Regions from separate parts of the Pseudomonas sp. ML2-2023-3 genome, predicted to be linked through region 3. Evidence: predicted binding sites of a transcription regulator. Region 3 holds the regulator's gene; each other region holds the start of a gene.
What was found. Region 3 encodes sigma-54, which starts transcription at its own class of promoters, with help from an activator protein. Its sites were predicted from a motif close to ANTGGCATNNANNTTGCTNT; they were not measured.

Region 1 (9,933 bases), 710 kb from region 3:
TGACCTGCCTGTATCAAGGTCCCCTAAAGCGGTGTTGCTTGTAATAGGTATTGCAGGGCGCGTGCCAATTTTTGTTTTTCTGTAGAAATTGCCTTATGAAAACGCAAAAGCCCCGGAATCCGGGGCTTTTGCGCATAACGCTCTCGCTAGGCTGAAAGCATTGATCTAGAGCTGTGCACGATATTGGGGCGGGTTGCTTTTGAGTGGTGCGGTCAGATCGAGTGCCCCTCAGGCCTCGTCGCCATCATCCTCGTCGCCATCGATCTTCATGCCCAGTTCCTTGATCTTGCGGGTCAAGGTGTTGCGGCCCCAGCCCAGCAGCACGGCAGCGTCCCGACGACGGCCCGCAGTGTGCTTGAGTGCCGTCTCGATCATGATCCGCTCAAAGGTAGGCACCGCACTGTCGAGCAAGTTGGATTGACCACGGCCCAGTGCCTGATCCGCCCACTGGCGTAGCGCCTGCTCCCAGTTGGTGACTGGAGAGGTGTCTTGCTGCAGGTTCAGCAGCTCCGGCGGCAAGTCGCTGATGTGCACTTCGCGACCCGAAGCCATCACCGTGATCCAGCGACAGGTGTTTTCAAGCTGGCGAACGTTGCCTGGCCACGGCAGGTTCTTGAGGTACTGCTCGGTCTCGGCCTTCAGCAGCTTGGGTTCTACCGACAGCTCTTGCGCGGCGCTGCTCAGGAAGTGGCGGGCCAGGGTCGGGATGTCTTCGCGACGGTCCGACAGGCGCGGGATGTGGATGCGAATCACGTTCAGGCGGTGGAATAGGTCTTCGCGAAACTTGCCGGCCTGGACCAGGGTTTCGAGGTTCTGGTGGGTGGCGGCAATGATCCGCACGTCAACCTTGACCGGGGTGTGTCCGCCAACACGGTAGAACTCGCCATCGGCCAGAACCCGCAGCAGACGGGTTTGGGTATCGGCAGGCATGTCGCCGATTTCATCCAGGAACAGAGTCCCGCCATCGGCCTGTTCAAAACGACCCCGGCGCAGGTTTGCAGCTCCGGTAAAGGCGCCTTTTTCGTGGCCGAAGAGCTCGGACTCCATCAGGTCCTTGGGGATCGCGGCCATGTTCAACGCGATAAATGGCGACGCGGCACGTGGGCTGTGGCGGTGCAGGGCGTGGGCCACCAGCTCCTTGCCTGTGCCTGATTCGCCGTTGATCAGAACCGTGATATTGGAATGGCTAAGGCGGCCAATGGCCCGAAACACCTCTTGCATCGCCGGCGCTTCGCCGATGATTTCAGGTGTTCTGGCCAGTGCCGGGGGGGCGGCCAGGCCTTGTTGTTCCTGGGCGTGCTGATTGGCACGCTTGACCAGTGACACGGCTTCATCGACGTCAAACGGCTTGGGCAGGTATTCGAATGCGCCACCTTGATAGGAGGCCACTGCGCTGTCCAGGTCGGAATGAGCGGTCATGATGATGACGGGCAGGCGAGGGTGCTGTTCGCGAATCTTGGCCAGCAAGTCCAGGCCGCTTGAGCCGGGCATGCGGATGTCCGAAATAATGACGTCGGGCTGCTGGCGAGCCAGACGGCTCATCACCCCATCGGCGCTGTCGAAACTTTGTGTGGTCATGCCTTCCTGTTGCAAGGCTTTTTCCAGGACCCAGCGGATAGAACGGTCGTCGTCGACGATCCACACGGTTTCACTTCGGCTCATGTCGATGCGGCTCCTTGTTCCAGTGGTAGAAAGATCGAGAAGAGTGTGTGGCCGGGGTGGCTTTCACACTCGATCAACCCCTGGTGCTGACTGATGATGTTCTGCGTGATGGAAAGGCCTAGCCCGGTGCCGTCTGGGCGCCCGCTGACCATCGGGAAGAACAGGGTGTCTTGCAGCTCGGCCGGAATGCCCGGCCCGTTGTCGATAATTTCGATTTTGGTGACCAGTCGGTGGCGCACGTGGCCAATGGTGAACTGGCGCATGGCGCGGGTACGCAGGCTGATACGCCCCAGCCGCAGCTCGTTTTGGCTGCCGATGGCTTGCATCGCGTTGCGCACGATGTTGAGGACGGCCTGGATCATTTGTTCACGGTCGATCAGCAGGTCGGGCAGGCTCGGGTCATAGTCGCGCACCAATGTGATGCTGCCCTGTGTTTCGGCCTCAACCAGGCTGCACACCCGCTCCAGCACTTCGTGGACATTGGTCATGGACAGCGAAGGCAGCTTGTTGGAGCCCAGCATGCGGTCGACCAGGTTACGCAGGCGGTCGGCTTCTTCGATGATCACGTTGGTGTAGTCACGCAGGTTTTCGTCCGGTAACTGACGGGCCAGCAACTGAGCAGCCCCACGAATGCCGCCCAGGGGATTCTTGATCTCGTGGGCCATGCCGCGTACCAGCATCTTGCTGGTTTCCTGCTTGGACAGCTGGGCTTCTTCTTTGGTGATGCGCAGCAAGCGGTCACGGGGGTGGACTTCGAGCAGCAGCATCGTGCCGCCATTGCTCAAGATGGGGGTTACGGCGTAATCCACCGTGAGGGTCTGGCCCGTCAGCGAGGTCAGCATGGCTTCGCGCTTGGTAAACGGATGCGCTTGCTCAACTGCCTGGCGCAGCGAATGCAGGGCCTCGGTGGACTCTGTAAAAAGCTCACTGATGAATTGCCCGTGACTGCGTTGACCGCTGATTGCCAACAGCATCTCTGCCGCCGGGTTCATGTACTCAAGGCGCAGATCGGCATTCAGTAACAGCGTGGCGGTGGTCAGGTTGTCGAGTAACAGTCGGTGCAGGGCGTCACTGATGGTCATGGGCCGATCCCGGATTGCGTGCGCGGGTGAGGCGCTGGTGCAATGAAAATGCAAAAACCAAACCAAGGCTCTGAAAAGAAGCATTAAACGCCTGAAATAGGCGCCTGAAACCCGTTCAGGCAATGCAGCCGGGCGGTGCGCAGGTGTTTTTGAACCAAATTGGGCTGGCTAATGCACAATCAAACTATCGTCGCACCAATATAGTGCATTTTTGATGAATGGATTCAGTTGCTCTGAAATGAGCCGGGGATGCTTGATTGGCGCGTTGAGGGTGGTGAGTCTGTGGCAGTCATTGTGTCGTCGCTGGCGAAGGCTGCGTTCGTCGCAAGGTCCTGCGGCCAGCGGCTACAGGTTTGGTGTTGTCAGTGAGACAGTGCCATGCCAGGCGCACCGGCATAGAACACGATCAGTTCAACGGGGGCCTTGCCGCTGATACCTCGATGGGAGGTGTTGACCACCTCGGGCAGAACCTGGCCAGGCTTGAGCGTGGTTTTGTGGATGCCGTCTTCGGTTTCGACCATCAGTTCACCGGACACCAGGTAGGCGAGGTTAGGCATGGGGTGGCTGTGCCATTTCAGCGTGGTGTTGGCCGGGAGCGTGATCTTGACCACGGTGAATTCCGGCTTGGCGTCCGGATAGCTATAAGCCGCCCCATCCCAGGACTTGTCAGCCTTGAGCAACTGCTCGACCTTGACCTCTGTGGGGGTGTTTTTACAACCCAGCAGTACCAGGCAGGCGCAAGTCAGGAACAGGGGTTTGAGGGCCATGAAAGGGTGCATGTCAGTCTCCGTTGGTTTGAGTGGCCTAAAGCTACCGATCACTCATCAAGGTGGCTGTCAGGTGCTGGCATGAATCCAGAGGCCCTGATCCTGTGCTCGCGTAAGACGTCGCCCACAAAAAAGCCTCCCGTAGGAGGCTTTTTCGAATCACGCCGCTTGCGCGGGCGTCACGGGATTAGCAGCTGTAGTACAGCTCGTATTCCAGTGGGTGTACGAAGGTACGAACCTGGATTTCTTCTTCGCTTTTCAGGGCGATGTAAGCGTCGATGAAGTCGTCGCTGAAAACGCCGCCTTTGGTCAGGAACGCACGACCTTTGTCCAGCTCTTCCAGGGCTTCTTTCAGGCTGCCGCAAACTTGTGGGATCTCTTTGGCCTCTTCAGGCGGCAGGTCATACAGGTTTTTGTCAGCTGCGTCGCCAGGGTGAGTCTTGTTCTGGATACCGTCCAGGCCAGCCATCATCAGTGCAGCGAAGCACAGGTACGGGTTGGCCGCTGGATCCGGGAAACGTGCTTCGATACGGCGAGCTTTAGGGCTGGACACGTAAGGAATACGGATCGATGCGGAACGGTTGCGAGCCGAGTAGGCCAGCATTACCGGAGCTTCGAAACCTGGTACCAGACGCTTGTAGGAGTTGGTAGCCGGGTTGGTGAAGCCGTTCAGTGCCTTACCGTGCTTGATGATGCCGCCGATGAAGTACAGAGCGGTGTCGGACAGGCCGGCATAGCCTTCGCCTGCGAAGGTGTTCTTGCCATCTTTGGAGATGGACATGTGAACGTGCATACCCGAGCCGTTGTCGCCGTACAGAGGCTTAGGCATGAAAGTAGCGGTACGGCCGTAGGCGTCTGCCACGTTGTGTACGCAGTATTTCAGGGTCTGAACTTCGTCAGCCTTTTTCACCAGAGTGTTGAACTGCACGCCGATTTCGTTCTGGCCGGCAGTTGCCACTTCGTGGTGGTGTACTTCGATAACCAGGCCCATTTCTTCCATGGCGTTGCACATGGAGGTACGGATTTCGTGGTCATGGTCGAACGGCGGAACTGGGAAGTAGCCACCTTTGACGCCTGGACGGTGGCCTTTGTTGCCGCCTTCCACGTCCTGGTCGGACATCCACGAACCTTGTTCGGAGTAGATCTTGAACATGGAACCGGAGATATCGGACTTGAACTTCACTTGGTCGAAAATGAAGAACTCTGGCTCCGGGCCGACGAAAACGGTGTCGCCGATACCGGTGGACTTCAGGTATTCCTCGGCACGAGTAGCGATGGCGCGTGGGTCGCGGTCATAGCCTTGCATGGTCGAAGGTTCGATGATGTCGCACACCAGGATCAGCGTAGGCTGTTCGGTGAACGGGTCCAGAACGGCAGTGCTGTCGTCTGGCAGCAGGATCATGTCGGACGCTTCGATGCCTTTCCAGCCAGCAATGGAGGAGCCGTCGAACATTTTGCCGTCGGTGAAGAAGTTTTCATCCAGCGCATCACGGGCCGGCATGGTCACGTGGTGCTGAGTGCCTTTGGTATCAGTGAAGCGCAGATCAATCCACTTGACGTCATGATCTTTGATGAGTTGAACCGACTTCGACATAGTGTCCTCCGGGGTGGCTTAGGGCGGGTAGTGGAATGCCCTTAATAAGTGGTTGATGCCGGCGCGAATACTCTGCCAAGGCAACCTGCCTCACAAGGGAGCAAATTGCATGCCAGTGCCCCGACTTGGGTTTAATGCCCCAATCTCAAGCAGGTTAGAGACGAAGACTACCGATTAGGCGCACTTATCGCACTCAAATGAAGCGATTAAAGGCATTTACGTCCCATTTTGGTGCGTCGAAAACCGTTTGTACGATAACTGGTTAAACCTTGAACAATTTCCGCTATAATCCGCGCCCCCCTTTTTTGGCAGGCTGCTCGCGCGCTGTTTTCATGAAACTAATCGTTAAAGTCTTCCCCGAAATCACTATCAAGAGCCGTCCGGTTCGGATGCGTTTCGTCCGTCAATTGGCTAAAAACATCCGTGCTGTGCTCCGCGATCTGGACCCGGCTGTGGTGGTGACGGGCGTGTGGGACAACATCGAACTGCAAACGCGCGTCAGTGATCCTAAAGCCTTGAAAGAAATGACCGAACGCCTGAGCTGCATGCCGGGCATCGCGCATTTCCTGCAAGTTGACGAGTACCCGCTGGGCGACTTCGACGACGTCGTTGAGAAGTGCAAATTGCACTTTGGCGATGCTCTGGCCGGCAAGATCTTTTCCGTGCGTTGCAAGCGCGGTGGCAAGCACCCATTTACCTCGATGGAAATCGAGAAATACGTCGGCAGCAAGCTGCGTCGTGAGTGCGGTGCCGCCGGAATTGATCTGAAAAAGCCGGAAATTGAAGTGCGCTTCGAAATTCGCGACCAACGGTTGTTTGTGATTCACAGTCAGCACGACAGCATAGGCGGCTTCCCGCTGGGCTCTCTGGAACAGACCCTGGTGTTGATGTCCGGCGGTTTCGATTCCACCGTCGCGGCCTACCAGATCATGCGTCGCGGCCTGATGAGCCACTTCTGCTTCTTCAATCTGGGCGGACGTGCCCATGAACTGGGCGTGATGGAAGTCGCGCACTTTATATGGAAGAAGTACGGCAGCTCCCAGCGTGTGCTGTTTGTCAGCGTTCCGTTCGAAGAAGTTTTGGGCGAAATTCTCGGCAAAGTCGATAACAGTCATATGGGCGTCATTTTGAAGCGTATGATGTTGCGCGCTGCGACCCGTATTGCCGAACGTCTCGAAATTGAAGTGCTGGTGACGGGTGAAGCGATTTCCCAGGTGTCGAGCCAGACGCTGCCCAACTTGTCGCTGATTGACTCGGCTACCGACAAACTGGTGTTGCGTCCGCTGATTGCGAGCCACAAGCAGGACATCATTGATCAGGCGGTTGAAATCGGTACGGCCGATTTTGCCAAGCACATGCCTGAATATTGCGGGGTGATTTCGGTCAACCCCAAGACCCACGCCAAACGCAACCGCGTGGAGTACGAAGAACAACAGTTCGATATGGCCGTGCTCGAGCGAGCGCTTGAGCGGGCCAAAATGGTGCCGATTGATCGAGTGATCGAGGAATTGGGCCAGGACTTGCAAGTCGAAGAAGTCAGCGAAGTGCTGGCGGGCCAGATCGTGATCGACATCCGTCACCCGGATGCTCAGGAAGATCAACCGCTGGAACTGGCTGGCATCGAAGTACAAGCGTTGCCGTTCTATGCACTGAACAGCCGCTTCAAGGAACTGGATGACACTCGTCAGTACCTGTTGTATTGCGACAAAGGCGTGATGAGTCGCCTGCATGCTCACCATTTGCTCAGTGAGGGACATGCCAATGTGCGCGTTTATCGACCGAGCTAAGAGCCCGGGGCTGTATGCCTGTGGCCTGCGTCACCGGCCCCCCGACGCCACCGTCAAGCTGTAACGGCTTGCACGGACTCTACTGTTAATCGCTGCCTGGACTCAGTCAGCACACCGAATCCTCTGATCGAGATACACAAGTGATCGAAAATCTACGTAACATCGCCATCATTGCTCACGTTGACCACGGTAAAACTACCCTGGTAGACAAACTCTTGCGTCAATCCGGCACTCTGGAGCGCAACGAGCTCAACGACGAGCGCGTGATGGACTCCAACGACCAGGAAAAAGAGCGCGGCATTACCATTCTTGCCAAGAACACCGCTATTAACTGGAACGGCTACCACATCAACATCGTGGACACCCCGGGCCACGCCGACTTCGGCGGCGAAGTTGAACGCGTAATGTCGATGGTTGACTCCGTTCTGCTGCTGGTTGACGCTCAAGACGGCCCTATGCCGCAAACCCGTTTCGTGACCAAGAAGGCTTTCGAAGCCGGCCTGCGTCCAATCGTGGTGATCAACAAGGTTGACCGTCCAGGCGCGCGTCCGGACTGGGTTCTGGATCAGATCTTCGACCTGTTCGACAACCTGGGTGCTACCGAAGAACAGCTGGACTTCAAAGTAGTTTACGCCTCGGCCCTGAACGGTATTGCTGGTCTTGACCACACCGACATGGCTGAAGACATGACCCCGCTGTACCAGTCGATCGTCGACAACGTACCGGCTCCAAAAGTTGACCGTGACGGTCCATTCCAGATGCAAATCTCGGCACTGGACTACAACAGCTTCCTGGGCATTATCGGCGTTGGCCGTATCGCTCGTGGTCGCGTCAAGCCAAACACCCAGGTTGTGGCTATCGATGCCGACGGCAAGCGCCGTAACGGTCGTATCCTGAAGCTGATGGGTCACCACGGTCTGCACCGTATCGACGTTGACGAAGCAGCTGCCGGCGACATCGTCTGCATCAGCGGCTTCGACCAGCTGTTCATCTCCGACACTCTGTGCGACCCACTGAATGTTGAAGCGATGAAGCCGCTGACCGTTGACGAACCTACCGTTTCGATGACCTTCCAGGTTAACGACTCGCCGTTCTGCGGCCGTGAAGGCAAGTTCGTAACCAGCCGTAACATCAAAGAGCGTCTGGACAAAGAACTGCTGTACAACGTTGCTCTGCGCGTTGAAGAAGGCGACACCGCTGACAAGTTCAAAGTGTCTGGCCGTGGTGAGCTGCACTTGTCCGTACTGATCGAAACCATGCGTCGCGAAGGCTTCGAAATGGGTGTTGGTCGTCCGGAAGTGATCATCCGCATGGTTGACGGCGTTAAGCACGAACCGTACGAAAACGTAACCATCGACCTGCCAGAAGAATCCCAGGGTTCAATCATGGAACAGATCGGTATCCGTAAAGGCGATCTGACCAACATGGTTCCGGATGGCAAGGGTCGTGTTCGTCTTGAATACAACATCCCTGCACGTGGCCTGATCGGTTTCCGTAACGAGTTCCTGACTCTGACTTCGGGCGCTGGCATCCTGACCTCGATCTTCGACCGTTACGACGTGATGAAGTCGGGCGACATGTCCGGCCGTCAGAACGGCGTTCTGGTTTCGGTTGCTACCGGTAAGGCTCTGACTTACTCGCTGGAAACCCTGCAAGCTCGCGGCAAACTGTTCCTGGGTCACGGTGAAGACGTGTACGAAGGTCAAATCGTCGGCATCAACAGCCGCGACAACGACCTGGGCGTTAACCCAACCAAAGGCAAGAAGCTCGACAACATGCGTGCTTCGGGTAAAGACGAAACCATCGCTTTGGTTCCGCCTATCCGCTTCACTCTGGAGCAAGCTCTGGAATTCGTACAGGAAGATGAACTGTGCGAAGTAACGCCTAAGTCCATCCGTCTTCGTAAGAAGATCCTGGGCGAAAGCGAGCGTACCCGCGCTGCGAAGAAATCCGGTAACAACTAAGTTATTTAGTTAGCCGTAAAAAAACGCCCCCGACCTTGCGGTCGGGGGCGTTTTTTTATGTCCGGGTTTTAGACGTTTACCTGTAGCCGCAGCCGGCGGCAGTGGCTACAGGTGATGCCTTAGAAAACCATCAACTTCTCGCTGCTGTTCTTGCGCTCAACGGCTTTAGGCACGTAGGCGCAATAACCAGGGCGGGGGCCCACTCGCGGGTGGTTGCGGCAGGTGTCCGGGCGGATTTCATAGATGGTGCACATCCGTGACTTGCGATCCAGATACAGGCAGTCGTTGTTGCTCATGCGCTGCAACGTGAAAATCCCGGACTTCTGGTTGAAGCGCTCCACGATCCCTTCTTTTTGCAGGCGCTTGGCGATGTTCTTCGGTGGGTCGCCCATCTCGAATTCATCGACGATGCCGATGCGGATCAGGTCTTTGATCTTGACCTCGACCGGCAACGTGCAGCAGCTGGAAATGCAGGAGCCGCACATGGGCGCGGAGTATTTGGCCCAGGTATCGAGACGGTCGATTTCCGCGGCGGCGATCAGGTTGGACTTCATCAGGCTTGTATTCCAGCGTGCATCAGGGCGCGCGATCATACCGGTGTTGATGAATGTGTGAACAACCATTTGCCGGTTTTTCGATCAGGGCCATGTTTTAAAGCATTCAACGGCGTATTTGCCTCGTTTTGGGGCATCGCACATGTCGTCAGTTTTATTTAAACAATCACCCAAAAAAATCTTTAACCAAGTCACTTTGTTTCTGTCCAAGCGTCTAGGCTGACACCATTCGTTCTTCAAATCGCCCATCTCGATTGAGGTTGTATCGATGTCCCAGGAACCGCTTGTTCGTGACGCACAGGTGGCGGCTTTCCGTGCCGCTGTAGTAGCCAAACTGACTTACGCGGTGGGTAAGGACCCGGAACACGCGTTTGACCATGACTGGTTTGAAGCTATTGCTCTGGCCGCCCGCGACCATATGGTCGAGCACTGGATGGACCACACGCGCCAGATTTATCGCAAGGACCAGAAACGGGTGTACTACCTGTCGCTGGAATTTCTGATCGGCCGCTTGCTGTATGAC
Region 2 (9,933 bases), 1.5 Mb from region 3:
AAGCTACGCGCCATTAAAGGTGAGCCTCCATGATACGTCTCAATGCGGCACTGGTTTTACTCCTGGCATGTTGCCCCGTCCTGGTGCAGGCCGAACCTGCCATGCAATGGGGCGTGGGCTTTCATCGCTTGAGTTTTCTCGACCCTCTGGACGATCAGCCCATGCGCGCTATCGCCTTTTATCCGTCCAATGAAGCCCGGGGGCTGACCAGAATGGGCGGTTATGAAGTCGAGGCGACTGAAGAAGCCAAAATTGCCATGGGCCATTACCCGCTGTTGATGTTGTCCCATGGCAACACCGGAACCCCGCTGGCCCTGCACGATCTGGCCACGTCATTGGCGCGCAAGGGGTTTGTGGTGGTGGCGGTGTTGCACCCGGGAGACAACTACAAAGACCACAGTCGCCTGGGTACCCTGAGCAACCTCTACGGACGGCCGATGCAGATATCGGCCGCCATCACTGCCACGCTGGCGGATCGCGAGCTGTCACCGTACGTGCATGACGATCAGGTGGGGGTCATCGGTTATTCGGCAGGCGGCGAAACGGCGTTGATTCTTTCCGGAGCCCAGCCTGATCTGGATCGCTTGCGCCGCTATTGCCAGGAGCGACCTGAGGACCGTGATGCCTGTACGACAAAAGGCGAGCTGATCGCCGATCGTGATGACCTTGTTCCCGTTGCCGATCCTCGGGTTCATGCACTGCTGCTGATGGCCCCCTTGAGCCTGATGTTTGGCCGGCAAACCCTGGCCGATGTGCATGTGCCGGTCCTGCTGTACAGCGGCGACAACGACAAGCTGGTGTTCCCGGACAAAAATGCCGACGCCCTTGCGCGCAAGCTGCCAGTGGAGCCTGAGTTCAAGGTGATTCCTGGTGCCGGGCATTTCGTGTTCATGGCGCCTTGCACCGACGAGCAAATGGGCGCAATGCCCGGTCTATGCACCGACGCGCAGGGGGTCGACCGCGAGGATGTGCACCGTGATCTGATTTATGAGGCGGGACGGTTTTTCAGCAAGACCCTGCAAGTCCGCCAGCGCACGGGGTTTCGCACTGCCGACCACTGATCTAGGATCTAGCCGTTTGCGCGACGCGACAGGGTCACGCTCAGCAGCAAACCCACGCAGCACATGACTGCGGCGCTGAAGAAAATCCACGGGTACCCCATGTTCAATGCGATGGCGCCCATGATCGGGCCCGCGATGGCGAGGGCCAGATCGAAAAACACTGCATAGGCACTCAACCCCGCGCCCCGGCTGGAGACCGGCACCCGCTTGACCGCCTCCACACCCAGCGCCGGGTACACCAGCGACAGGCCAAAACCGGTCAGGCCAGCGCCTGTCAGGGCATATGCCTCGGAAGGTGCCAGCCACAATAATGTCAGACCGACCGTTTCGATCGTCATGCAGACGATCGCCACGGTGTAGCCGCCAAAGCGGCTGATGCTGTTGGTGAAAATCAGGCGCGCAAGGATAAAGCACACGCCGAACACCGACAGGCAATAAGCGGCTCCGACCCAGCCGCGGTCGATGTAAAACAAGGTAATGAAGGTGGTCAGGGTGCCATAGCCAATGGATGCCAGGGTCAGGCTGATGCCGTACGGTGCGATCAGGCCGAACACCGACCAAAAGGGCAGGCGCACGCCGCTGATCACCGGAATCGAAGGTTTTTTACGAATAAGCAGCAAGGCAAACAGTGCCAGCAGTAACAGCGTCACCCCCAGGCTGAAAAACCCCAGCTGGCCGATCATCACGACACCCAGCGGGGCACCGATGGCGATTGCACCATAGGACGCAATGCCGTTCCAGCCAATCGCCCGGGCGGTGTGTTGCGACCCGACCTGAGCGATCCCCCAACTGATCGTGCCGACGCCGATCAAGCCTTGGGCAATGCCCAGGAAAATCCGTCCGGCGATCAAAATGCACAGGCTAAGCAGTGGCCAGCCTTGCAGTGCGACGGCCAGGGAGGTGAGTACGCCGCTGATGGCAATCCCGATCAGGCCATACACGATGGCGGGCTTGGTGCCGAGGCTGTCCACCAGGCGTCCGGCGAAAGGACGGCTGAGCAAGGTTGCCAGGTATTGCGAAGCAATGGTCAGGCCTGCGATTACGGCACTGAAACCCAGTTGGTCGTGGACATAGCCGGGCAATACGGCTATCGGCAAGCCGATACAAATAAACGCGATGAAGGTGTAGAACACGATCGAAAGGATTTGCAGCGTGACCGACAGGGAACTCTCGACGTGGGGTTGTTGCGCAGGCATAGACGGTGAATCCGGCTGACGGTCATAGACCCGCATCATGGCTCGGCTTCAGAAGAAATGAAAGCAGGCTAACGATAATCTCAGAAAGCAAAAAGCCAATGCCCCGACACCTCGGGGCATTGGCTAAAGCGTAAAACACACACTACCTGTCAATCAGGCATCAGTTCCAGGGACGATCGCCGTTCTCATCCTTGATACGAGTCGGCAGGCCCATCACGTCCAGCGCCTTGAGGAACGGCTCTGCTGGCAGTTCTTCGACGTTGACCATGCGTTTTACGTCCCACTCGCCGCGAGCGACCAGCAAGGCTGCTGCCACCGGAGGTACACCGGCGGTATAGGAAATGCCCTGGCTGTCAGTCTCGGCAAAGGCGTCCTCGTGGTCGGCGACGTTGTAGATGAACACTTCGCGCGGCTGACCATCCTTGGTGCCCTTGACCAGATCACCGATGCAGGTCTTGCCCGTGTAGCCGGGAGCAAGCGAGCTCGGATCAGGCAGCACGGCCTTGACCAGTTTGAGTGGCACGACTTCCAGGCCTTCAGCGGTCTTGACCGGCTGTTCGGAGAGAAGGCCCAAGTTCTTGAGCACCGTGAACACATTGATGTAGTGCTCGCCGAAACTCATCCAGAAACGCACGTTTGGCACGTCGAGGTTCTTCGACAGGGAATGAACCTCGTCATGACCGGTCAGGTACAGGTTCTGCTCGCCCACGACCGGCAGATCGTCGGTACGCTTGACTTCGAACATGCTATTGCTGGTCCACTGGCTGTTCTGCCAGCTCCAGACCTGCCCGGTGAACTCGCGGAAGTTGATTTCCGGGTCGAAGTTGGTGGCGAAATACTTGCCGTGGGAACCGGCATTGACGTCGAGAATATCGATCGAATCAATGCGGTCGAAATACTGTTGCTGCGCCAGAGCTGCATAAGCGTTGACCACACCCGGGTCGAAGCCTACGCCGAGGATGGCGGTGATGTTTTTCGCTTTGCACTCCTCGATGTGGTTCCACTCGTAGTTGCCATACCAGGGCGGCGTTTCGCAGACCTTGCCCGGCTCTTCGTGAATGGCGGTGTCGAGATAGGCCACGCCGGTATCGATGCAGGCACGCAGCACCGACATGTTGAGGAAGGCAGAGCCGACGTTGATGACGATCTGCGATTCGGTTTCCAGAATCAGCGCCTTGGTCGCTTCGACATCCAGAGCGTTCAGCGAGAAGGCTTTGATGTCGGCGGGCTGCTTGAGGCTACCCTTGGCGATGACGCTGTCGATGATGGCCTGGCATTTGGAGATGTTGCGCGACGCGATAGCGATACGACCAAGTTCATCGTTGTGCTGCGCGCACTTGTGGGCCACCACCTTGGCGACACCTCCTGCACCAATGATAAGAACGTTTTTCTTCAATTTGTTTAAATCTCCCTTCTGCCAGATTACGAGAGGCTGGACAGGTAGTCGTTGAAATCAAACTCGCGAACCACTTCGACTGTACCGTCGAGTTGTTTCACTACGATGGACGGCATTTTCAGACCGTTGAACCAGTTTTTCTTGACCATGGTGTAACCCGCTGCGTCGATAAACGACAGCCGATCGCCGATGGCCAGCGGACGATCAAATGGATACTCGCCGAAAATGTCTCCGGCCAGGCATGACTTGCCGCACACCATATAGGTGTGCTCACCCTCGCTTGGGGCCAGCTTGGCGTTCAGGCGATAGATCAGCAGATCGAGCATGTGGGCTTCGATGGAGCTGTCTACGACCGCCAGGTGCTTGCCGTTGTAGAGCGTGTCGAGCACGGTCACTTCCAGCGAGGCGCTCTGGGTGATGGCAGCTTCACCAGGTTCCAGATAGACCTGCACGCCGTACTTTTGCGAGAAGGCCTTGAGGCGCGCGCAGAAAGCATCCAGTGCATAGTCGTCACCGGTGAAGTGGATACCGCCACCCAGGCTGACCCATTCAACCTTGTGCAGCAGATCGCCGAAGCGTTCTTCGATGGTGCACAGCATCTTGTCGAACAGGCCGAAGTCACCGTTCTCGCAGTTGTTGTGGAACATGAAGCCCGAGATCTGGTCGATGACCTGCTCGATCTTCACCGGGTCCCATTCGCCCAGGCGGCTGAACGGACGAGCGGGGTCGGCCAACAGGTAGTCGGAGCTGCTCACCTGCGGGTTGACCCGCAGACCGCGCACTTTGCCGGCAGAGGCCTGGGCATAGCGCTGCAACTGGCCGATGGAGTTGAAGATGATCTTGTCGCTGTTCTCGAGCATCTCTTCGATTTCGTCGTCGGCCCAGGCCACGCTGTAGGCGTGGGTCTCGCCGGCGAACTTCTGTCGACCGAGCTTGAGTTCATACAGCGACGACGACGTGGTGCCGTCCATGTACTGCTGCATAAGGTCGAACACCGACCAGGTGGCGAAGCACTTGAGTGCCAGCAGGGCCTTGGCCCCGGACTGCTCGCGTACGTAGGCGATCTTCTGCATGTTCGCCAGCAGCTTTTGTTTATCAATCAGGTAATACGGTGTTTTGATCATTTCGAGGCGCCTGCGGCATGGCCAGCCAAAAAAGGATGCGCATTGTGCCTTCACTGACCGCAGATCGAAAGAGCAGAACGCCAAGTTTGATCGGCGCGAGGAGCGCAGCGCCCGGCCCGCAGCGAAGATAATGCAATAAACATCGTACTCATGGCGCATGTGCTGGCTCGATTGGCGCCCGTTCATCGCCATGAAAAACTGCACGTTTCCATCGCGCTCGAACGCTGGAGCGCACCAGTTAGAGGCAAAACTGTCGCTGCTCAGTGATCGTTGTGCCTTAAAACTGTGTTGTTACAAGGCCCATCCCGGTCTGGCACAAAGACTGCAAGTCCTGATTCAGGTCCACCGGCGAGGCATTAGAGTGGACAGCCCCCTCGGTCAACGACGATCGACAGGCCGCACAGGTCATGGGCAACAGCGGTGGGTCAGGCGAAGCAGCCCGATTTAACCCCGCATAAGAACAGGCAAAGACGCCTGGAGCCGTAAGGTTTCAGGCGTTTTTTTTGCTTTTTAATAACTGTGATGGGCTTTGGCGGGTGCTTTATATGAACTCCAATGTTGCCGTGTTGAACAACGTGAAAACCCTGGTCGTAGTGGGCAATGGCATGGTCGGACATCATTGTGTCGAGCAGTTGATCGCGCGTGGCGCGCTGGATCACTACCGACTGCATGTGTTCAGCGAGGAGCCCATGCGGGCCTATGACCGGGTGCACCTTTCTGAATACTTCACCGGTCGCGATGCCGAGTCGCTGGCACTGTCAGAGGCGTCGCTCTACCAGACGCCCGGTGTCACGTTGCACTTGGGTGTCCCCGTACTGGAAATCGATCGCGCCCGGTGTGAGGTGATCACTGCGCAAGGCAGCGTGCCGTACGACAAATTGGTGCTGGCCACCGGGTCTTATCCCTTTGTGCCGCCGATTGAAGGGGCGGAGGGGGATTCACGCCTGGTGTATCGAACCCTTGAAGACCTCGACGCCATACGGGCTGCGGCAATCAATGCCCGACGTGGCGTGGTGGTGGGCGGTGGTTTGCTGGGCCTTGAGGCGGCCAACGCGCTCAAAAGCCTGGGCCTGGAAGCCCATGTTGTCGAATTCGCACCGCGCCTGATGCCGGTGCAACTGGATGACTTCGGTGGCCTGGCACTCAAGATGCAAATCGAACGGCTGGGGGTCGGCGTCCACCTGTCGCGCGCCACCCAGTCGATCAGCGCTGGCGAGCAGTATCGCTATCGCATGAACTTCGCCAATGACGAGTTCCTTGAAACCGACCTGATTGTCTTCTCGGCCGGTATCCGCGCCCAGGATGGCCTGGCCCGTCAGGCAGCTTTGGAGATAGGCCCGCGCGGCGGTGTGGTGATCAACGACGAATGCTTGAGCAGTGATCCGAACATCTATGCCATCGGCGAGTGCGCTTCCTGGAACGGCAGCGTGTTCGGCCTGGTCGCGCCGGGTTACCAGATGGCCCGGGGGGTGGCGGCCGTGTTGTGTGATCAGGCCGCTGAGCCGTTTATCGGCGCGGACATGTCGACCAAACTCAAACTGCTGGGCGTAGACGTCGGTTCCATTGGCGACGCCCACGGCCATATGCCGGGTTCGCGCAGCTATCAGTTTATCGACGAGGCCACGGCCAGTTATCGGCGCCTGGTGGTCGACGCCACGGGCAAGCATGTGATCGGTGCCGTACTGGTCGGCGACAACAGCTACTACGACACCTTGCTGCAATACATGCAAAACAGCATTGCCTTGCCAGCGGAACCTGCCAGCCTGATCTTGCCGTCGTCCACCGGTGCACCCACCCTGGGGCCGGGTTCACTGCCGGAATCGGCGACGGTCTGTTCTTGCCACAACGTCACCAAAGGCGCCATCTGTTCTGCCATTGACGGCGGCTGCGGCGACCTCGGCATGCTCAAGGCGCAGACCAAGGCCTGTACTGGCTGCGGTGGTTGCGCCGGTTTACTCAAGCAAGTATTCGAGCACGAGCTGATTGCCCGGGGTGTGGCTGTCGACAAGAGCCTGTGCGAACACTTCGCCTATACCCGTCAGGAACTTTACGCTCTGGTTCGCGTAGAAGGCGTGACCACCTTTGAAGAGTTGCTGGCCAGCCATGGCCGTGGCCACACCGGTTGCGATGTCTGCAAGCCGGCCGTGGGGTCGATACTCGCGTCGTGCTGGAACCAGCCGATCATGGATGCCTCGCTGGTGCCGCTGCAGGACACCAATGACACATTCATGGCCAATATGCAGAAAAACGGCACTTACTCCGTAGTACCGCGCATCCCCGGTGGCGAGATCACGGCCGACAAGCTGATCGCAATTGGCGTGGTGGCGAAGAAGTACGACCTGTACACCAAAATCACCGGTGGCCAGCGTATCGATCTGTTTGGCGCCCAGTTGCATGAGTTGCCGGACATCTGGAGTGAGCTGATCGAGGCCGGTTTTGAAACAGGACACGCCTACGGCAAATCGACCCGTACGGTTAAATCCTGTGTCGGCAGTACCTGGTGCCGCTACGGTGTACAAGATAGCGTGAAAATGGCCCTGTTGATCGAAGATCGCTACAAGGGACTGCGCTCGCCGCACAAGCTCAAGTTCGCCGTCTCCGGATGCACCCGCGAGTGCGCCGAAGCGCAAAGCAAAGATGTTGGCGTGATCGCTACCGAAAAAGGCTGGAACCTGTATATCGCCGGTAACGGCGGCATGCGTCCTCGTCACGCCGAACTGTTCGCCACCGATCTGGATGACGACACGCTGATTCGCTACATCGACCGCTTCCTGATGTTCTACATCCGCACGGCTGACAAGCTGCAACGCACTTCGGTGTGGCGCGAAAGCCTGGAGGGTGGCCTGGACTACCTCAAAGCCGTGATCCTCGACGACAGTCTGGGCCTGGGTGCCGAACTTGAGTCCCAGATGCAGCTGGTGGTCGATCGCTATGAATGCGAATGGGCCAACACCCTCAAAGACCCTGAAAAGCTCAAGCGCTTTCGCACCTTCGTCAACGACAAGCGTGCAGACCCCGATATCCATTTTGTCCAGGAGCGCGGCCAGCGTCGTCCGATCATGGCTGCCGAACTTAACCTTATTCCTGTTATCGAGGAGATTGCGTGATGAGCCAGTCCAATACCCGGCAAAACCTGGCCACCTGGAAAACGGTGTGCAATGAGCAAGACCTGGTGACCAACTCCGGGGTGGTGGTCTGGTTTGAAGGGGCGCAGGTGGCGCTTTTTTACCTGCCTCAACACGAGGGCAAATCCCTCTACGCCATTGACAACCATGACCCGCAATCCGGGGCTAATGTCATCGGCCGCGGCCTGATTGGCACGATCAAGGGTGAGCTGGTGGTGGCGTCGCCGATCTACAAACAGCATTACCGACTGGAGGACGGCCATTGCCTGGAGTCGCCGCAACAGCGCTTGCGTGTGTGGCCCGCACGCTTGAGCGATGGCCAGGTGGAGCTTTGCGTGGGTTGATAGTGCGGGGGGGCAGGCCTGGCGTGTCACAGGGTCCACCAGGTGCGGTATTTTCAGGTGCCAGAAACGCCAATGCCCCGACGAGTCGGGGCATTGGTCTTGGGGCCTGCTCAGGTTGCGCTGTTACACAACCAGGGCAGGGGGCCGTTCGCGGTGTCTCAAATCAGAACACAACGCCCTGGCTACGCAGGTAGTCATCGTATGTACCGCTGAAGTCGATCACGCCGCTTGGGCTCAACTCGATGATACGAGTGGCCAGGGAGGATACGAACTCACGGTCATGGCTGACGAATACCAGGGTGCCCGGGTAGTTCTCGAGTGCCAGGTTCAGCGCCTCGATGGATTCCATGTCCAAGTGGTTGGTCGGTTCGTCCATGATCAGCACGTTGGCTTTTTGCAGGATCAGCTTGCCGAACAGCATGCGACCTTGCTCACCACCGGAAATCACCTTGACCGACTTGAGGATGTCATCGTTGGAGAACAGCATGCGGCCCAAGGTGCCACGTACCATTTGCTCGCCTTGAGTCCACTGGCCCATCCAGTCGAACAGGGTCATGTCGTCTTCGAAGTCGTGGGCATGGTCCTGGGCGTAGTAGCCCAGCTCAGCGGCATCCGTCCACTTCACAGTACCGGCATCCGGGGTCAGTTCGTTGACCAGGGTGCGCAGCAGGGTGGTTTTACCGATACCGTTCGGACCAATGATCGCGACGCGCTCGCCGGCTTCAACGGTGAAGCTGAAGTCCTTGAACAGGATCTTGCCATCAAAGCCTTTGGCCATTTGCTCGACAATGACTGCCTGACGGTGCAGCTTTTTGTTCTGTTCAAAGCGAATGAACGGGCTGACACGGCTCGAAGGCTTGACCTCGGCCAGGGTGATCTTGTCGATCGCCTTGGCGCGGGAGCTGGCCTGCTTGGATTTCGAGGCGTTGGCCGAGAAGCGGCTGACGAACGCTTGCAGTTCGTTGATCTGGGCCTTTTTCTTGGCGTTTTCAGACAGCAGCTGTTCGCGCGACTGGGTAGCGACGGTCATGTACTCGTCATAGTTGCCCGGGAACAGACGCAGTTCGCCGTAGTCCAGGTCAGCCATGTGGGTGCAGACACTGTTCAGGAAGTGCCTGTCGTGAGAGATGATGATCATCAGGCTGTTACGCTGGGTCAGAATGTTTTCCAGCCAGCGGATGGTGTTGATATCCAGGTGGTTGGTCGGTTCGTCGAGCAGCAGGACTTCAGGGTCCGAGAACAGCGCCTGAGCCAGCAGAACACGCAGCTTCCAGCCCGGCGATACTTCGCTCATCGGACCGTTGTGCTGTTCGATGCCAATACCCAGGCCCAGCAGCAACTCGCCAGCACGGGATTCGGCGGTATAACCGTCCATTTCTGCGAACTCGGTTTCGAGTTCGGCAACGGCCATGCCGTCATCTTCAGTCATTTCTGGCAGCGAGTAGATGCGGTCGCGCTCTGCCTTGACCTTCCACAGCTCTTCGTGACCCATGATCACGGTATCGATGACGGTGAATTCTTCGTAAGCGAACTGGTCCTGGCGCAATTTACCCAGACGCACGTTCGGCTCCAGCATGACCTGGCCGCCAGACGGCTCAAGATCATCACCGAGGATTTTCATGAAGGTGGACTTGCCGCAACCGTTGGCGCCGATCAGGCCATAACGGTTACCTGCACCAAATTTTAC
Region 3 (9,933 bases):
CTTAGTCGTAAGTAAACGTAAATGGCAACGTTGCATTCGCTTCGCCGGCGACAACAGGATCACCGTTCACGACATAAGCTGCCCGTAGATCGAGAGATGCTCTTGCCGTGCCATCGGCGGCAACGGTCAGAGGTTCTGTAATCGTGTCACCTGCCCGCATGTCGAGAATTTGGTTGGCGCCATTGATTAAACCAATACCGACCCCCGTGGCATCGCCCACTGTTTTTAACAGTCTAGAGTCGCGGCTATCTTGACCCGAGCCCGAGCGCGGATCGAAGTTCATATAAACATTGCTGAGCCCGGTTGCGGCGGTGCAGTCGATGTCTACGGTAATTCGGGTATTGGCGCCTGCAGCAGCGCTGCCATCGTTTAAATCGTCAATTGATACCAGGCCAAGATCAACGTCGAGGTCAGAACCCCCGCCACCGTTAATAGAACACGTTGCAGTGGTCAGACCGCCTGTAAAGTTGATATTGCCTGTTGATGCTTGAACAAACTGAATAGAAGAAGCCGCCACCAATATGCCTGACGCGAGTAATATTTTTTTCATGTGTACCTTCTGATAGAGCAATCCGATGAGTGTGCTGGATAAGTGCTACGCAACTTCAGAATGGTACTTTTGATGCACATGAATCAGATGGCGGATTAGTCCAGCGTATGCGTAGGGTTTTTCTCAAGTTTTGTTGGATTGTCGAACGCTCCGGGTGGAAATCAGCCTCCTTAGGCTTGTGTTGATAATCAATATCGCTTAATAATGAATCTCATTATCGAGCGGGCTTGGGTCATGAGTTCTGCCTTGCGTGAAGGGCTGTATCTAGAAAGCTGGCGTTGGATGAGCCGCCAGATCCGCTGCGGGCTGGCGCCGGACGAACCGCGCCTGATCGAGCATTACCTGGCTGAAGGCCGCTATCTTGCCGGCTGTACGGCGACCTCTCCCTGGATGATTGCCGTTACCTCGTTCCGGCTGTTGCTGGATACCGCAACCGATACGGCGTTGCCCTGGCATTGGCGCACTCTGTGTCTGGACCACGCGTGGCGTCCGCTGCGCGACCTCGAAACCCAAGCCCTGTGTACCTGCCGACTCAAACGCTGGCAAAGCTTTGCCTGGCTGTTGGCTACCTGCGAGCTCCAACCTTCAATTTCTTTAACAGAACTGGTGCAAGGATTTCCTGATGAGTAACACTCGTATCGAACGTGACAGCATGGGTGAGTTGCGCGTACCTGAGGCGGCGCTGTATGGCGCTCAAACACAGCGTGCGGTCGACAACTTCCCCATCAGTCATCAACGCATGCCGGCGCAATTCATTCGCGCGCTGATCCTGGCAAAAGCTGCGGCCGCCCAGGCAAACGTCGAACTCAAACAGATCACTGCTGCTCAGGGCGAGGCCATTGTCGAGGCCGCCCAGATCCTGCTGACCGGGGATTTCATGGAGCACTTCCCGGTGGATATTTTCCAGACCGGTTCGGGCACCAGCTCCAACATGAATGCCAATGAAGTGATCGCAACGCTGGCCACGCGGCTACTGGGCGAGGAGGTCAATCCCAATGACCATGTCAACTGCGGGCAAAGCAGCAACGACATCATCCCGACCACCATCCATGTCAGCGCGGCGTTAGGTCTGCACGAGCAACTGCTACCGGCGTTGAGGCATCTGGTTCAGGTGATCGAGCACAAGGCCGAGCAGGTTCATGTGTACGTCAAAACCGGGCGCACGCACTTGATGGATGCCATGCCCGTGCGCATGAGCCAGGTGCTCAACGGTTGGGCACAACAGCTCAAGGCCAATATCGAGCATTTGCACAACCTGCAGCCAGCGCTGCAATCCCTGGCGCAGGGCGGTACGGCGGTGGGGACGGGGATTAACGCGCACCCGCAATTCGCCGGGTTATTCAGTCAGCGGCTCAGCGCCTTGACTCACGTGACGTTCACGCCGGGCAAGGATCTGTTCGCGTTGATTGGCTCGCAGGACACGGCGGTAGCCGTGTCGGGGCAGCTCAAAGCCACGGCGGTGTCGCTGATGAAAATCGCCAACGATCTGCGCTGGATGAACTCCGGGCCGTTGGCGGGCCTGGGTGAGATCGAGCTGGAGGCCCTGCAGCCCGGCTCCTCGATCATGCCGGGCAAGGTCAATCCGGTGATCCCGGAAGCCACTGCAATGGTTGCGGCTCAGGTTATCGGTAACGACACGGTGATCACGGTTGCAGGTCAGTCCGGCAACTTTGAGCTGAACGTGATGTTGCCGGTGATCGCCCAGAACCTGTTGAGCAGTATTGAGTTGTTGGCCAACGCCAGCCGTCTGCTGGCCGACAAGGCGATTGCCAGCTTCAAGGTCAACGAGGCCAAGCTTAAAGAGGCGCTGTCGCGTAACCCGATTCTGGTGACGGCCCTTAACCCGATCATCGGGTATCAAAAAGCCGCTGAAATCGCCAAGACCGCCTATCAACAAGGTCGTCCGGTGATTGACGTGGCCCTTGAGTACACCGACCTGCCACGCAGCCAGCTAGAGATCTTGCTAGACCCCGAGAAACTGACCGCCGGCGGCGTTTAACGCATCCACACTGCTTTGGAGGCTCACATGGAACATTGGAAACGCACGATCGAAAGAGCCAATCGCTGTTTCGCCGAGGGTGAGTTGGTCGATGCGCGAGAGCATTACTTGCAGGCGCTGGCGTTGGCTCAAGTGTTGTTCGAACGATGGAGTGATGCCGACGAAGCAGTGGCGGCTTGCGTCATTTCGCACCATAACCTGGCGGATTTGCATTTGCGCCTCAACCAGCCGGAGGAAAGCGTCGAGTACCTCTGTGCGATCCATCAGCGTTTATTGCAAACCATGCAGAACGCTCGACTGTCGTCGGCGTTGCGTGAAGCAGCGTTGCGTCAGAGCAGCAAAACCTATGTTGAGCTTTTGAATTTCATCAGTGAGCACGGCGAATACCCGCGCTCCAATCTTTTACTCAAAAGCAATGTGGCTCAGAACAGCCATGAGTTCTCGACAGTTAGCGGCCATCACTTAGGAGCACACTGATATGACTTATACCTTGCCTGCCTTGCCTTATGCCTACGACGCGCTCGAGCCGCATATTGATGCGCAAACAATGGAAATCCACTACACCAAGCACCACCAGACCTACATCAATAATCTCAATGCGGCGGTAGAGGGTACTGAATGGGCGCAATGGCCTGTAGAAAAGCTGGTGGCCAGTGTTCATCAATTACCCGAGAAGCTAAGGGCTGCGGTGATCAACCAGGGCGGCGGGCATGCCAACCACTCGCTGTTTTGGGAGGTCATGAGCCCCAAGGGCGGGGGCAAGCCAGAAGGTGCATTGGCCAAGGCAATTGACGAACAGTTGGGTGGGCTCGAGACGTTCAAGGAGAACTTCACCAAGGCCGCGTTGACGCGTTTTGGCAGCGGCTGGGCATGGCTGAGCGTGACGCCGCAAAAAACACTGGTGATTGAAAGCAGTGGCAACCAGGACAGCCCGTTGATGAATGGCAATACGCCGATTCTGGGGCTGGATGTGTGGGAGCACGCTTACTACCTGCGTTATCAAAACCGTCGTCCGGAATACATTAACGCGTTCTATAACGTGATTAATTGGCCGGAAGTGGCGCGTCGTTATCAAGCCGCGATTGGCTGAGCCCACTTAACAGGATTCAGGCAGATTATGGGCACGCAAATATTGGCCGTCGGTGGTGTTCGGATGTTTCGTTATGCCCTCGGCACACTCTTGCTGTTGGCGGGTACTGCCTTGCTGGTGGCCAAGGGGCTGGTCTGGCTGGACCTGGAGCCCAGATTGCTGCGGGCACTGCAAGGCGGTGCGCTCTGTGCGTTAGGCACCGCGTTGGGCGCGGTGCCGGTATTGGTCATTCGTAAAATGCCGGTGGCAGTGAGCGATACCTTGCTTGGCTTTGGTGCCGGGGTGATGCTGGCTGCCACCGCTTTCTCGCTGATTGTGCCGGGAATCGCGGCTGCTCAGAGTCTGGGGTTGTCGCCCTGGTCCTCCAGTGGCCTGATCAGTGTGGGCATCCTGCTGGGTGCATTCTGCCTGTTTATGGTGGATCGCAAAGTGTCGGGGGTTGGGCCGCAAGTCTTTGCCAGCCGTCCCGGAGAGCCGGTCATTGCACCGCGCATCTGGTTGTTTGTCATCGCGATTGTGGCGCACAACATTCCTGAAGGGATGGCGGTCGGGGTGTCGGCGGGGGGTGGAATGCCTGATGCCGATAGCTTGGCGATGGGGATTGCGCTGCAGGATGTGCCGGAAGGGCTGGTAATTGCCTTGGTGTTGGCTGGGGCAGGGGTGTCGCGAATCAAGGCCTTCCTGATCGGTGCCGCCTCAGGTTTGGTCGAACCAGTGTTTGCGGTGCTTTGCGCGTGGCTGGTCAATCTGGCCGAAGTGTTGCTGCCATTGGGGTTGGCATTGGCTGCAGGGGCGATGCTATTGGTGGTCACACAAGAGGTTATCCCGGAGTCTCGACGCAATGGCCACGAAAAACTGGCGAGTCTGGGATTGTGTGTAGGTTTCTGCTTGATGATGGTGATGGATACGGCGCTTGGTTGAGCCGATCGCTGTAGCCGCTACTCACCTTCATCGAAGAAGTTGTTGATCAGCGCGACCAACGCATCCAGCGCTTCCTGTTCTTTCTCGCCTTCGGTTTTCAGGTGGATGGTGGTTCCTTTGCCAGCGGCGAGCATCATCATTGCCATGATGCTCTTGCCGTCTACCATTGACTCAGGTGTACGACCTGCCCGGATCTGGCATGGAAACTGACCTGCGATACCGACGAACTTTGCAGATGCCCGGGCGTGCAAGCCCAGTTTGTTGATGATTTGTATTTCCAGTGCAGGCATCGCAGGGTAGATCCTTCAAGTAAGGTCGCGGTGGCGAACCTGGACGTTCTTCAGAGTTTCTTGCAGGCACTTGCCCAGTCGCTCGGTCAGGTACACGGAGCGGTGATGTCCGCCCGTACAACCAATACCAATCGTTACATAGGCACGATTGCTCGCGGCAAAGCGTGGTAGCCACTTCAGCAGGTAGCTGGAGATGTCCTGGAACATTTCCTCGACATCAGGTTGTGCTGCCAGATAATCGGCAACCGGCTGATCCAGCCCGGATTGCTCGCGCAGTTCGGGCTTCCAGTACGGGTTGGGCAGGCAACGTACGTCAAAGACCAGGTCGGCATCCACTGGCATCCCGCGCTTGAAACCAAACGACTCAACCAAAAAGGCGGTGCCGGCTTCAGGTTTGTTCAGCAGGCGCAACTTGATGGTGTCACGCAACTGATACAGGTTCAGATTGGTGGTGTTGATGGTCAGGTCAGCGAGGTCGGCAATCGGTCCAAGCAGCTGGGTTTCATCGCGAATAGCTTCGGCAAGCGAACGGCTTGCGCTACTGAGCGGGTGACGCCTGCGGGTTTCCGAGAAGCGCTTGAGCAGGGTTTCTTCGTCGGCATCCAGGTAGAGCACGTCGCACTGGATGTGCCGGTTGCGAACCTCTTCAAGCAACTGGGGAAAGCGTGACAAATGGCTTGGCAGGTTTCGCGCGTCAATCGACACGGCCACCAGGGGTTGCGCTAATTCGGTGTGAATCAGCGCACGTTCGGCCAGTTCCGGCAGCAAGCCTGCCGGAAGGTTGTCGATGCAATAGAAACCGTTGTCTTCAAGGACGGCGAGGGCGGTGCTTTTACCGGAGCCGGAGCGTCCGCTGACAATGACTAAGCGCATGATTAATGACCGTTCTGTACGTCCAGAACAACCTGATACAACGCTTCGTTGCTGGGTGCGTTGCGCAGTCTTTCGCGCACGTCTTTACGATCGAGCATGCTGGCAATCTGCCGGAGCAGTTCCAGGTGTGCATCGGTTGCCGCTTCTGGTACCAGCAAAACGAAAAGCAGGTCGACCGGCGCGCCATCGATGGCGTCGAAATCTATAGGGGCGTCGAGGTGAAGCAAGGCGCTGACAGGCGACTCGCAGCCCTTGAGGCGGCAATGGGGTATGGCGATGCCGTTACCAAAACCGGTGGAACCCAGTTTTTCACGGGCAATAAGGCTCTCAAAAACATCCTGCATTTCGAGACCAGGCACTTCGCGGCTGATCAGGTTGGCAATGTGTTCGAGTGCGCGCTTTTTGCTGCCGCCCGGCGCGTTCACCAAGGAACGGCCGGGGGTCAGGATACTTTCAAGTCGGATCATGGGTTGGGAGTATTAACGACCGGTCGCGCCCTGGAGCAGGCTTTGGGTCTTTTCCTTATGCTTTTTCAGTTGGCGATCAAGCTTGTCAGTGAGCAGATCAATGGCGGCATACATGTCGTCATGCTCGGCGTTGGCAACGACTTCTCCTCCATGGATGTGCAAGGTGGCTTCGATTTTCTGTTTCAGTTTTTCGACCGCCATCGTTACCTGTACGTTGGTAATCTTGTCGAAATGACGCTCAAGTCGGTCGAGTTTTTCGCCGATGTAAGCGCGTAGCGGTTCGGTGACTTCCAGTTGGTGTCCACTGATGTTGACTTGCATACAGTTTCTCCTTTGATGCCATTGCATAAAGCGGCAGGCCGAGCAGCCTGCCACTGAAACGCCGGGGTCCGTGGCTTACATCAAACGCTTGCGTTCGCTCGAAGGCGCTATCCCGAGGGATTCGCGGTACTTGGCGACGGTGCGACGGGCTACCTGAATACCTTGTGCCTCCAGTAAACCAGCGATCTTGCTGTCACTCAACGGCTTTTTCTGATTTTCAGCTGCAACCAGTTTTTTGATGATGGCACGGATCGCAGTGGAGGAGCATTCGCCGCCTTCAGAGGTGCTGACGTGGCTGGAGAAAAAGTACTTCAGCTCATAGATACCGCGCGGGGTATGCATGAATTTCTGCGTGGTAACCCGCGAAATGGTTGACTCGTGCATGCCCACGGCTTCTGCGATGTCGTGCAGTACCAGTGGCTTCATGGCCTCGTCGCCATATTCCAGAAATCCGCGCTGATGCTCGACGATCTGGGTCGCCACTTTCATCAGGGTTTCGTTACGGCTCTGCAGGCTTTTGATAAACCAGCGTGCTTCTTGCAGCTGGTTGCGCATAAAGGTGTTGTCGGCGCTGGTGTCGGCGCGACGCACGAAACCTGCGTATTGCGGGTTTACCCGCAGACGTGGCACGGACTCCTGGTTGAGCTCCACCAGCCAGCGTTCGTTGTCCTTGCGAACGATCACGTCAGGCACGACATATTCGGCTTCGCTGGACTCGATTTGTGAGCCCGGGCGCGGATTGAGGCTTTGCACCAGCTCGATGACCTGGCGCAGTTCTTCCTCTTTGAGCTTCATGCGGCGCATGAGCTGGCTGTAGTCGCGCGCGCCCAGCAGGTCGATGTAATCCGTGACCAGGCGTTTGGCTTCGTTCAGCCAAGGTGTCTTGGCCGGGAGCTGGCGCAATTGCAGGAGCAGGCACTCGCCCAGGTTGCGCGCACCAATGCCGGAGGGTTCGAATTGCTGGATGCGGTGCAGGACGGCTTCGATTTCGTCGAGCTCGATATCCAGTTCCGGATCGAACGCTTCGAGAATTTCCTCGAGGGTTTCGTCCAGGTAGCCCTGGTTATTGATGCAGTCGATGAGGGTCACACCGATCAGTCGGTCGGTGTCGGACATCGGCGCAAGGTTCAACTGCCACAGCAGGTGGCTTTGCAGGCTCTCGCCGGCAGAGGTGCGGGTGGTGAAGTCCCACTCGTCATCATCGTTGCTTGGCAGGCTGCTGGCGCTGGTCTGGTAGACGTCTTCCCAGGCAGTGTCCACAGGCAGCTCATTGGGGATGCGGTCGCCCCAGTCGCCGTCTTCCAGATTGTCTACCGTCTGTGCGGGCTCCTGGTAGGTGGGCTCCTGAACGTCGGAATTGGGTTTTTGCTCGATGTTGTCGGCCAAGGGGTCTGCATTGTCGAAGTCGTCGCCTTCTTCCTGGCGTTCAAGCATCGGATTGGACTCCAGGGCTTCCTGGATTTCCTGTTGCAGGTCGAGGGTCGACAATTGGAGCAGGCGGATGGCCTGTTGCAGCTGAGGTGTCATCGTCAGCTGCTGGCCCATTCTCAGGACTAGCGATGGTTTCATGGCAGGGGCTTAACACCTTATTCGCCGGCGCACATGGCGCCATCCACTACAGGGCGCGCGAGCGCCAAACTTAAGCAAATTATATGCCTGAAACCGGTGCGTTTGCCTAGGGGGCGTTCTCAATTAGTTTCCACGCAGGGGGAGTAAACCCATTGAGAGCGCCCGGGCAATAAAAATCATCGGGACTTTTTACTGCCTCAGGTGCTCTGACAACACGCGACATGCCTGGATTTACAGGCGGAACTCATGGCCCAGGTAAACTTCTCTCACCAACTTGTTGGCCAGAATCGTTTCTGCATCACCTTCGGCGATCAGTTGGCCGTCGTTAACGATATAAGCGGTTTCGCAGATGTCGAGGGTTTCACGAACGTTGTGATCGGTGATCAGCACGCCAATGCCTTTGGCCTTGAGGTGGTGAATGATTTGCTTGATGTCGCCCACCGAAATCGGGTCAACCCCGGCAAAAGGTTCGTCGAGCAGGATGAACTTTGGCGCAGTGGCCAGGGCGCGGGCAATTTCTACCCGGCGACGTTCACCACCCGACAGGCTCATGCCCAGGTTGTCGCGGATGTGGTTGATGTGGAACTCCTGCAGCAGGCTTTCCAGCTCTTTGCGTCGACTGGCCTTGTCGAGTTCCTTGCGTGTTTCGAGGATGGCCATGATGTTATCCGCGACAGACAGCTTGCGGAAAATCGAGGCTTCCTGCGGCAGGTAGCCTATACCGGCGCGTGCGCGGCCGTGCATGGGCTCATGGCTGACGTCCAGGTCGTCGATCAGGACGCGGCCCTGGTCGGCATGCACCAGGCCGACAATCATGTAGAAGCACGTGGTCTTGCCCGCGCCGTTAGGGCCGAGCAAACCCACGATTTGCCCGCTGTCGATCGACAGGCTGACATCACGTACTACCTGACGGCCCTTGTAGCTTTTGGCCAGATGCTGGGCTTTCAGAGTTGCCATTACTGGGCCTTCTGCGGGTCGGTTTTCTTCTTGGGCTGGATCACCATGTCGATGCGTGGGCGAGGTGCTGTGACCTGGCTACCATTGGCGCGACCGGCGCTGGCGATTTGTTTCACCGTGTCGTAGACGATTTTCTCGCCTTCGGTGGTGTTGCCGTCGTTGATGACCTTGGCCTTGTCGATCAGCACGATGCGATTTTGCGGCGCATGGTACTGAATGGTGACGGCGTAAGCCTGGACCGGCTTGGGGTCTGTGGCTTTTTGCAACTGCTCGAAGTAAGCCAGGTTGCCCACAGAAGTCACCACGTCGATTTCTCCCGCAGCGTTACGGGTGATGGTGACGGTATTGCCGGTGATTTTCATCGAGCCCTGGGTGATGATTACATCGCCCTTGTAGGTGGCGATGCCTTGCTTGTCATCCAGTTGTGCTTCGTTGGCCTGAATGCGGATAGGTTGCTCGTTGTCGTTCGGCAGAGCCCAGGCGCTCACGCTTCCCAGTGCTGCGCTCAAGCTGAGCAATAAAGGGAGGGTTTTAACGAGACTCATACTGTCCTCTTACGTTGGACAGCAGGTCCATCCTGCCGTCTTTCAAATATGCTTTCATTCCCTTGCCAGTAGTCACGCCGCCAGCGCCGTCGATTCTAACGTCTCGCTCGGTCTGCGCATATTGCTTCTGCGGGAATACAGTCATGCGGGTACTGGTAATAATCGTGGTGCGTTTTTTCTCGTCGGTACGGGCTATGCGCACCGAGTCGATCAGCTCGACTTCAGTACCGTCCGGATTGACTTCACCGCGCTCGCTCTTCACGTCCCACGGGTAGGCCGTGCCGCGATACAGCTGCATTTTCGGGTTGGTCAATAGAGTGACTTCGGAAGCTTTCAAATGTTCAAGCTTCT

Region 1: the regulator sigma-54 is predicted to act here: its motif matches at 5,203-5,222, upstream of glnA (glutamate--ammonia ligase).
Region 2: the regulator sigma-54 is predicted to act here: its motif matches at 5,268-5,287, upstream of nirB (nitrite reductase large subunit NirB).

What each region holds. Positions count from the first base shown of each region.
Region 1 covers NZ_CP146343.1:405,534-415,466, reverse strand. Annotated here, with positions in the region: gene ntrC (nitrogen regulation protein NR(I)) at 229-1,662, opposite strand; gene glnL (nitrogen regulation protein NR(II)) at 1,659-2,744, opposite strand; gene V6P94_RS01740 (cupin domain-containing protein) at 3,107-3,523, opposite strand; gene glnA (glutamate--ammonia ligase) at 3,699-5,105, opposite strand; gene thiI (tRNA uracil 4-sulfurtransferase ThiI) at 5,438-6,892, shown strand; gene typA (translational GTPase TypA) at 7,033-8,856, shown strand; gene V6P94_RS01720 (YkgJ family cysteine cluster protein) at 8,976-9,413, opposite strand; gene V6P94_RS01715 (glycogen/starch/alpha-glucan phosphorylase) at 9,679-9,933, shown strand, end outside.
Region 2 covers NZ_CP146343.1:3,518,230-3,528,162, reverse strand. Annotated here, with positions in the region: gene V6P94_RS16165 (dienelactone hydrolase family protein) at 30-1,061, shown strand; gene V6P94_RS16160 (MFS transporter) at 1,070-2,257, opposite strand; gene V6P94_RS16155 (saccharopine dehydrogenase family protein) at 2,418-3,653, opposite strand; gene V6P94_RS16150 (carboxynorspermidine decarboxylase) at 3,680-4,777, opposite strand; gene nirB (nitrite reductase large subunit NirB) at 5,323-7,884, shown strand; gene nirD (nitrite reductase small subunit NirD) at 7,884-8,246, shown strand; gene V6P94_RS16135 (ABC-F family ATPase) at 8,410-9,933, opposite strand, start outside.
Region 3 covers NZ_CP146343.1:5,002,102-5,012,034, reverse strand. Annotated here, with positions in the region: gene V6P94_RS23190 (fimbrial protein) at 2-550, opposite strand; gene V6P94_RS23185 (FagA protein) at 785-1,180, shown strand; gene V6P94_RS23180 (class II fumarate hydratase) at 1,173-2,549, shown strand; gene V6P94_RS23175 (hypothetical protein) at 2,577-3,026, shown strand; gene V6P94_RS23170 (superoxide dismutase) at 3,028-3,639, shown strand; gene V6P94_RS23165 (ZIP family metal transporter) at 3,667-4,560, shown strand; gene V6P94_RS23160 (HPr family phosphocarrier protein) at 4,578-4,850, opposite strand; gene rapZ (RNase adapter RapZ) at 4,866-5,723, opposite strand; gene ptsN (PTS IIA-like nitrogen regulatory protein PtsN) at 5,726-6,190, opposite strand; gene hpf (ribosome hibernation-promoting factor, HPF/YfiA family) at 6,203-6,511, opposite strand; gene V6P94_RS23140 (RNA polymerase factor sigma-54) at 6,587-8,080, opposite strand; gene lptB (LPS export ABC transporter ATP-binding protein) at 8,312-9,037, opposite strand; gene lptA (lipopolysaccharide transport periplasmic protein LptA) at 9,037-9,582, opposite strand; gene lptC (LPS export ABC transporter periplasmic protein LptC) at 9,569-9,933, opposite strand, start outside.